DNA from 3 places in the Flavobacterium chungangense LMG 26729 genome. Region 2 is predicted to be linked to each of the others. Evidence: riboswitches for the same ligand, from Rfam matches in the RefSeq annotation. Region 2 holds a riboswitch; each other region holds the start of a gene.
The links. Region 2 has a riboswitch for S-adenosylmethionine ahead of JE46_RS00450 (SusC/RagA family TonB-linked outer membrane protein). Riboswitches for the same ligand answer to the same signal wherever they lie in the genome.
Positions count from the first base shown of each region.

Region 1 (3,150 bases), on a different contig from region 2:
CAGTGAAAATGCTTTAGCCTTAGCAGAATGGCTAGAGAAACAAGATCAGGTGGTCTGGGTAAATTATCCGGGTTTAAAATCGAATAAATATTATGATTTAGCTCAGGAATATTTGCCTGAAGGTCAAAGTGGAGTGATTACCTTTGGTTTGCAGGGAGGTTATGAAGCAGCGAAACAAGTTGTTGATGAAACTAAACTGTTCTCGCTTTTGGCTAATATTGGGGATACCAAATCGCTTATTATTCATCCGGCCAGTACAACACATCAGCAACTGACAGAACAGGAGCAGCTGGAAACAGGTGTTTCAAAAGATTTAATCCGCCTTTCTGTTGGGATTGAAGATATCGAAGATTTAATTGATGATTTGAAAACAGTTTTTGCAAATGTTGCCAAATCGCACAATACGGTCTTTAATAAAAATTAAAGTTTTTTTGTTTTTTGTTTGAAAAATTACCTCTGGTATGCATTTACCAAAGGTGATTTTTTTTTTGAACCCAATTTTTCGATAGCACTTAAAAATGATTCAACGAAAAAATGTTCTTTGAAAGACTGATGATGGAGAAGTTCAATAATTCATGCATGATTTTGTAAGTTTTGACGTGTATTTCAATCGTTGTAATTTTTGTAAGATGTTTTTAACGTTAAAATATTGTTTTTAAATTGATTTTGCCCGTTTTTATTTGGTAAATAAAAAAAACTTTCGCATATTTGTTAAACCCAAAAACTACTGAAGATATGTTTAATTCCTATAAAATGTTTTGCGCCATTTCGAAAGAAACCGTTGGGGTGTCTATTGCTTAAAAATTGTAAGAACAATATCAATATAGCAAAGCCTCCCAAAATATTTTGAGAGGCTTTTTTAATTTAGATGACAAATGATAGAATTTTTTAAAATAACAAATAAATCACAGATGAACAAGTCCCTACAGATGAACAAGATGTTCAATGTCGCATCTATTCGCGTATGCGTCTGTTGATTCCAAAAGTATAGTAAGTTAAAACAACTTAAACCCTTTTGGCATCTGAAACCAAAAGGGTTTTTTGTTTTAAAGGACTTAATAAAAAGAGAGAAATAATTAGATATAAATAAACAAACTAAACACTAATATCATGAGCACTTTGAACTATTTAACAAAAACGTTTTCTACATTAAAAAACATCAGGGCTAAAAGAAATAATCCGCCGCCAAAAAATGAATTGATACATCCAAGATTCGGAATTAATGAAACGGATAATAAAAGAGAAAAGAAAAATCCTGACTCTTTATTGTTTTTAATGTATTCTAAAGAAAATGAAACGCTTTTCATCTAAATCAAAAAGCATTTCAAATAGGTAATATCCTGCTTAATTTTACTGGGCAATTTTGTTCGGTAATTTTTTGCGTATAATAGTTTTTGTTTGTGATATAGTTAATAAACAAAAGAATCTCGTCAGATAAATTTGTTTGTTTAAGAAAATAGTAGTTAATTTGCACCGTTAAGTTCAGAAACGTATTGAAATGTTATAAAGAAAGGACGAGGGATTAGACCCGATGAATCCTTAGCAACCCTTCGGTAAAGCGAAGAAGGTGCTGCATTCTACCACGCCCAACGTGGAAAGATAACAAAAAGAGTTTTTCTAGTTTCGTTCTAGACTTTCTTTCTAATATTTCCATATACAAATCAAAAAAATAAAAGATTTGAAATTGGAAAGTATACCAAACCCTATCATATTACAAAATTTCACTACCGAAAGTGGTGCCTTATATAATTCGTTGCCCTTAAGTTTTGCACTTTTTGGTTTACCATTGCACAGTGCTCCTGTTGTTTTGGTCAATCATGCATTAACAGGAAATGCACAGGTTACCGGAGAAAATGGCTGGTGGAATGATTTAATTGGTGAAGGAAAAACAATCGACACTACTAAATATTCCGTTTTAGCATTTAATGTTCCGGGTAACGGAAGCGATTCTTTTAGTATCGAAAATTATCAGGATTTCACGGCAAGAGATGTTGCCCGAATTTTTTTGAAGGGAATAGAAACTTTGCAAATTGAGGAGTTGTATGCGATTATCGGAGGTTCGGTAGGCGGAGGAATTGCTTGGGAAATGATGGCATTGGCACCAAACATCACACAACATTTAATTCCGATTGCAACCGACTGGAAATCGACAGACTGGATGATTGCGAATTGTTTTTTACAGGAACAAATCCTGAATAATTCATCAAAACCTATCGAAGATGCCCGAATTCATGCCATGTTGTGTTACCGTTCGCCGGAATCATTCAAGGAGAAATTTCAAAGAACCATTAATCAGGATCTTTTAATTTTTAATATAGAAAGCTGGCTGGCACACCACGGAGATAAATTACAAAAGAGATATCAATTGACATCTTATAAATTGATGAACCAGTTGCTCAAAACAATAGATATTACCAGAAACGGGGAAGATTTTAAAACTTTAATGCTAAAAACTAAAGCTGATATCCATATTATCGCAATCGATTCGGATTTGTTTTTTACACCAAAGGAAAATCAGGAAACGTTTCAGGAATTAAAAAAGTTCAAAGACAATGTTTTTTACAGCGAAATAAATTCGGTACACGGACATGACGCTTTTTTAATCGAGTACAAACAATTAGATAATTTACTAGCTGCTATTTTTTAGCAGAAAATAATAAAAGATAAAATGAAAATATTAAAATTTGGAGGTAAATCATTATCAAACGGAGAAGGGCTTAACAAAGTGGTCTCTATTATCGCCGAGAAAGTAAATCAGGGCGAAAAAATTGCTGTAGTAGTTTCGGCAAGAGGAAATGCTACAGATGAATTAGAATATATTTTAAAAATTGCTGCTAAAAATGGTGATTACAAACGATTATTAGAAAATTTCAAAACCTATCAGGTTTCAGATTATCCTCAGGTTGATTTGTCTGAAGAGTTTACTATTCTGGATAAACTTTATGAAGGAGTAAGCCTGATTGGTGATTACAGCAATAAAATTAAAGATCAGATTTTATCTAAAGGCGAATTGCTTTCGGCGAAATTATTGACTGCTATTTTAATCGAAAAAGGGATTCCTGCTAATTTCACTGATTCAAGAGAATTGCTGAAAACAGATTCTAAATTTGGTGATGCTCAGCCCTTGGAACAGCTTTCTAAGAAAAACGT
Region 1 covers NZ_JASY01000002.1:579,578-582,727, forward strand. Annotated here, with positions in the region: gene JE46_RS05715 (O-acetylhomoserine aminocarboxypropyltransferase/cysteine synthase family protein) at 1-424, shown strand, start outside; gene JE46_RS05720 (hypothetical protein) at 1,111-1,311, shown strand; SAM riboswitch class I at 1,499-1,606, shown strand; gene JE46_RS05725 (alpha/beta fold hydrolase) at 1,685-2,647, shown strand; gene thrA (bifunctional aspartate kinase/homoserine dehydrogenase I) at 2,669-3,150, shown strand, end outside.
Region 1: another riboswitch for S-adenosylmethionine. It lies ahead of JE46_RS05725 (alpha/beta fold hydrolase); the one in region 2 lies ahead of JE46_RS00450 (SusC/RagA family TonB-linked outer membrane protein).

Region 2 (3,150 bases):
GTAGCAGCTATTACTTCCGGTCAAAAACAAAATGGAACTGCTAACTATACAGATCCGGTTGCAGCAAATACTGAAATTTCGATCAATGAAAACGAAACGGGTTTCTGTGTTGTTGAAGGAACAATAGACAATAATAATGCGGGATATCAGGGTACTGGTTTTGCCAATGCTAATAATGCAGTCGGTGCAGGAATTGAATGGTCTGTGAATACTGCTTCCGGAAATTATATCCTTCGGTGGAGATATTCTAATGGAGGCACTACTTCAAGAGGCGCTAAAATAATTGTAGATGGCGTTACTCTGGCTACAGCAGCTTTTAATGCTACAACCAATTGGACAACCTGGGCCGAAAATTCAAGTTCTTTAGTTACAATAGCGCTTTCTTCGGGTACTCATACCATAAGATTAGAAGCGACTACAGCATCAGGTTTGGCTAACATTGATAAGATAGAAGTAGAAGGGATTAATCCTACTGCAGTTAGTTGTAGCAGTACATCCAAAAATACTGTTTCTGAGAGTACGCTTGATATGGCTGTTGAAGAGATTAAGACTGAAGTGAAAATATACCCTGTACCATTCAAAAATGAATTTTATATAGATTTTGGAACTATTGGAAAGGCCAAACAGATTTCGATATTCAATATGCTTGGACAACAAATTTACGAAATAAACGAAATTACAGATAGAACTGTAAAAGTGAACGTGAATGCCAGTGCTGGTACTTATGTAGTTAAGATATTGACTGACAAGGGTATCATAAATAAAACCATTATCAAAGAATAAGTTTTTATAAGCTTAAGTACTTTTTTTGTTAACCCTGTCAGAAGCTAAAATTTCGGATAGGGTTTTTTATTAATTTTCATAAACATTATTTAATATCTGGGAGCAAGTGAATATTAAAAAGTAAAACATACTGGGTATCTAAATTTTCCAAATATTGAATAAAGCATGAATATTCTGTGTAAAATAATAAAATCTACTTTTTTTAAATATGAATAAGTATTTGTCATACAGTTAATTAATTTTTTTATGAATTATTTTTTTTAAAAACATTTTTAAACTATACTAATTATATAGAATTAATATATATATTTGCCAAGTAGAAAATTTCTACATGACTTATCCAGAAAGACTGAGGGAATAGGCCCGATGATGTCTTAGCAACCTGTTGCTAAATAAGGTGCTAAATCCTTCCGCTACGGTGGACAGATAAGAAAGATTTCCTTAGAAAATCTGAATAAGGTCATTATTATTAAATCTTTTATCACTGACATGAAAACTGAGCTATTATTTTTAAATGCCCATTCCAAACAATTTAATCTGCTTTTAAAAGAAGACTATTCTAAAGTTTTCCGAATGCAAAGTCTTTAGTCTTTTTATACCCAGTCCTGTTTTATCAGCATTATTGATAGGCCATTTCAACATCGGCCCGGGGATTACTATATCCAATTTTTAAAAACAAAATTCAATGAAAAAAATCTTACTAGTTTTAATTTTTTTGTTCAGCATACTTCCTGGAAGGCTTAGCGCACAGGATCGAACGATAAACGGAACCGTCAGGGGTTCTGATAACGGAGAGCCTTTGCCGGGAGCTACAATTATTGCGACACAAAGTGGTAAATCAGCTGTAGCTGATAGCAATGGAAAATTTTCTCTATCAATAACAAAAGAAGATAAGGTATTGTCGATCAATTATATTGGTTATGAACCGCTTGAAAAAAATACAGGTTCCTCATTTAATGACATAAGACTTATACCGTCTAATACAGCTTTAAAAGAAGTGCTTGTAGTAGGTTATGGTACGCAAAGCAAAAAAGAATTTACAGGTTCAGCTGCAAGAATTACGTCTAAAACCATTAAAGATATTCCGGTTCAAAGTTTTGAGCAGGCACTGATTGGGAAGGCAGCTGGAGTAAATGTTTCTAACCCGAGCGGGGTTTTAAATGATGCTCCGGTAATCAGAATTCGTGGGGTAAATTCAATTTCCTTAAGCACATCTCCTTTAATTGTTATTGATGGTATTCCGGTTAATTCCGGCGATGTGTCCACAACAAATTCTGTTGCCAATAACCCACTTTCAGATATAAACCCGGCAGATATTGAATCTATTGATGTTTTAAAAGATGCGGCATCAACCTCAATTTACGGCTCGCGTGCTGCAGGTGGAGTTATTTTAGTGACTACCAAAAAAGGAAAAGCAGGTAAAACTAAAGTTACCTACGATAGTTGGGTTGGAATTACCAGAGCTACCCGATTACCGGATCTTCTGAATAATACACAATACGAAGACATAAAAAATGAAGCGGTACTTAACAGCAAAATATTAAGTGGCAACGAAAATAATGCTGCTGTAGCATCAGCACTTTTTTTTCCGTCTTTTAATGCCGATGGTTCACGTGTTAATACAAGTTGGAAGGATCAGGTGTACCGTGATGCAGTTTCTCAAAATCATAATATCAGTATTTCGGGAGGAACAGATAAAACCAGATATTTTTTCTCAACGAATTATTCTAAACAAGAAGGAATTACAAAGGATAATGAATTCGAGAGAAAAGGAGCTAGGTTTAATATCGATCATGATGTAAACAGATGGCTTAAATTGGGTGGAAATCTTTCGTATAACAATACCTTTAATCAGGCGCAAAATACGGGTTCATTAAGCAGCAGTGGTTTATTGCTGATTGGTGCTGCACGTTTGGCTTTTGCACTCCCTCCAAACGTTGCTGTTTATAATAATGAAGGAACATATAATTTAAGTCCTACAGGTACAACAAGTCCGGGAAATAACTTATTTACCAATACATTATGGCACCCCGGAGCCTTGTTTGATAACAGTAAGCATACAAGTTCTAACGATCATTTTGTTGGAAACGTTCACGCAACGATTACCTTTTTTGATGGATTTAAATTTGACAGTAATTACGGAATCGACAGATTAAGAGCAGAAAATATCTCGTATTTAAGTCCAAATCTTGGGTCTTCTGCTTTTGCAACAGGCGGCTCTTCAACTAATATTTCTATTCTAAGAAATAATTACAATTTTACAAATAGCCTTTCTTTTGACAGACGTTTTGGTGAAAACCATCATATTGCTGCATTGGCTGGTTACGATGTTCAGAAATTCGAAAATTCATCCTGGGGAGCTAATCA
Region 2 covers NZ_JASY01000001.1:100,209-103,358, forward strand. Annotated here, with positions in the region: gene JE46_RS00445 (pectinesterase family protein) at 1-783, shown strand, start outside; SAM riboswitch class I at 1,117-1,216, shown strand; gene JE46_RS00450 (SusC/RagA family TonB-linked outer membrane protein) at 1,469-3,150, shown strand, end outside.

Region 3 (3,150 bases), on a different contig from region 2:
TCTCTCTCTCCTTTAAATTCGTGGCCTATTTTATAATTTACTTTTTCCAAAGCTGAAAAAAAACTATACGAATGTGGATGTAATCTTTCCATAGAAATAGAAATAAATACAAATTTTTCGTACGAAATTTTTTCTTCTACATATGCCTTAAATAAATTAGCTAAAATCAAAGCCTTTTTTACATCGTTAAATCTATCAAGACAAACCATAATTTGTTCAGTTGATTTTTTTCTAAACTGAGAATCATCATTTATCTTTTTTTGAAATTTATCTTTTTTTTCGGCATCAATTTGTCCACTATTAAATTCTCTAATAAAAGACAGCAATTTTTTTGCAAAGAAAAATTTATTTATTGAGATACCTGTTTTAATTACGCCAACAACAGTTTTAATAATAGGAATTTCCTTTAATGTTTCATTCTGAATTAAATCATCAATATAAATTTCTGAATAATCTGTAGCTAGGTCAATATTTGGATTCAATAATTCTTGTGTGAATTGTTGACTCATGCTATTATCCGAAACCTGTAAATTATCCATAATTTATATTTTAAAATTCTCAAGTATACCTAAAAGGTTTTAAAAACCTTTCAGGAAATCGTTACCCGATAACCGGAGCCACTCTCGGCTTATAATCCTTCGCAACTTCTGCCATTAATCGAATATGATCCGGAGTTGTTCCACAGCACCCACCAATAATATTGATCAAATTGTCTTCTAAATATTCTTTAATGAATGCCTGAGTCTGTTCTGGTGTTTCATCATATTGTCCGAAAGCATTTGGCAATCCTGCATTTGGATGTGCCGAAACATTAAAACTTGTATTGTGCGCTAATGTTTTTAAATACGGTTTCAACAAATCGGCTCCAAGAGCGCAATTGAATCCGACACTTAACAACGGAATATGCGAAACTGAAATCAGAAAAGCTTCAACCGTTTGCCCGGAAAGCGTTCTTCCTGAGGCATCAGTAATTGTTCCTGAAACCATGATCGGAATATCCAGATTACGTTCGTCTTTTACTTCTTCGATCGCAAAAAGTGCTGCTTTTGCGTTTAACGTGTCGAAAATTGTTTCTACTAAAAGTAAATCGCAGCCTCCGTCCATTAAAGCTTCTACCTGTTGTTTGTATGCAATTCTTAAATCGTCGAAAGTTACGGCTCTGTAACCCGGATCGTTTACATCTGGTGACATACTTGCTGTACGGTTTGTCGGCCCGATTGAACCGGCTACAAAACGTGGTTTTTCCGGATTTTTTGCTGTGAATTCATCTGCAACTTGTCTTGCAATTTTAGCCGATTCGTAGTTGAGTTCGTAAACCAGATCTTCCATGAAATAATCAGCCATACCGATTGTAGTTCCGGAGAATGTGTTTGTTTCTACGATATCCGCTCCAGCTTCATAATAGGCAGCGTGTACATCACGAATTGCCTGTGGCTGTGTGAGGGATAATAAATCGTTATTGCCTTTTAACGGATGCGGAAAATCTTTGAAACGTTCGCCACGAAAATCTTCTTCTGAGAAGTTGTAGCGTTGTAACATGGTTCCCATTGCTCCGTCAAGGATTAGGATATTTTTTTTGATTGCTTCCTGAATTGTAATCGACATATTTATTTTGTTTTAGCCGCTAAAGATTCTAAAGTTCTAAATGCTAAGTTTTTAATTCATTATTAATTCCAAAAGTTCACTATTGTCGGCTAATTAGCTCCGATGGGTGTGATATCCTTTTATTCTGGAGTTCAGAATAAAAGATATAGCATACAGCGGGAACTTTGACTGCAAAAATGCGCCAATGATTCGCTCGAAATACTGAATCTGTTTCAGAATATTGTAAGTTGTCAGAAAAGTTTTTGAGAAATACGTAGTGTATTTTGCGTTATCTATCTTGAATACATTTTGTTGTATTAAGTAGAATGTAGCACCTTCTTTATGGCAAAGGGTTGCTAAGGTTTCATTGGGTCTTTCCCTCGGCCTTTCGTGATAACTTTCAATAAAATTAGGAACGGCGCAAAGGTACAAAATAGCCTTTCGACTTGCAAGTTTTTTTTAAGATTCTAAAACACTAAGGTTCTGAGGCTTTATGCTTAAATTTTCTAAAATAAAAAAGCTCAAACTATGTATCAGTTTGAGCTTTCGATTTTAAAATCTTAGTCTATAAACCCAGCGTTACGGGCTTATTAAGGTGATCAGAATGGGGTCGTTTAAAAACTTCTGTCCCATTTTAGAAATGTATCCATGACTTCCTGATGATCTGTTAATTCATTATCTGTCATTTTCATTTCACTGCCGACTTTGGAATTTTCTTCTAGTAGTTGTTCGTCATTGTTCATAATAGATAATTTGTTTAATACTTTCTTAAAGTTAGTATTTTATATTGGTAATTCAAAATGCTAAAATCAAAATTTCTCTTTCTGAAAAAAATTAATACTGCAAATTTACCTCACTTTTTACAGACTAAGTTTAAATTAACATCAATAAAAAAGCCCAAACTTAAAAAGTTTGAGCTTTCAATATTTAAAATCTTAGTCGCTTAGCAACTTAGAAGCTTTGTTTAAACTATCGACTTAACAACTGCTTTTGGCGCTTCTTTACGAGTTCCGTCAAAACCGTCTACACCGGAAACCGTTGTGTATTTTAAAACGTATTTCTTACCCGGATTGATGATTCCGTATGCTGCCTGACACATTAATGTCGCTTCGTGGAATCCGCAAAGAATTAATTTTAATTTTCCTGGGTAAGTGTTGATATCTCCAATGGCAAAGATTCCCGGAATGTTGGTTTGGTAATCTAATGCATTGTTTACTTTAATCGCGTTTTTCTCGATTTCTAATCCCCAGTCTCCAATTGGGCCTAATTTAGGTGTCAAGCCGAAAAGCGGAATAAAGAAATCTGTTTCGATTTTACGGTGTGCTCCGTTTTCTTCGATATCCAAAGATTCTACGTGTTCAGCACCATTGATCCCGATTACCTCAGCCGGTGTGATCAATTTGATTTTTCCGGCAGTTTTTAATTCCTGCACTTTTTCTACAGAATCTAAAGCTCCTCTGAATTCATTTCTACGGTGAATCAAAGTTACTTCTGAAGCTACATTGGCAAGGAAAATACTCCAGTCTAATGCTGAATCTCCTCCACCAGCAATCACTACTCTTTTAT
Region 3 covers NZ_JASY01000002.1:596,856-600,005, reverse strand. Annotated here, with positions in the region: gene JE46_RS05800 (hypothetical protein) at 1-539, opposite strand, end outside; gene JE46_RS05795 (homocysteine S-methyltransferase family protein) at 601-1,605, opposite strand; SAM riboswitch class I at 1,871-1,984, opposite strand; gene JE46_RS24615 (hypothetical protein) at 2,199-2,327, opposite strand; gene JE46_RS05790 (NAD(P)/FAD-dependent oxidoreductase) at 2,549-3,150, opposite strand, start outside.
Region 3: another riboswitch for S-adenosylmethionine. It lies ahead of JE46_RS05795 (homocysteine S-methyltransferase family protein); the one in region 2 lies ahead of JE46_RS00450 (SusC/RagA family TonB-linked outer membrane protein).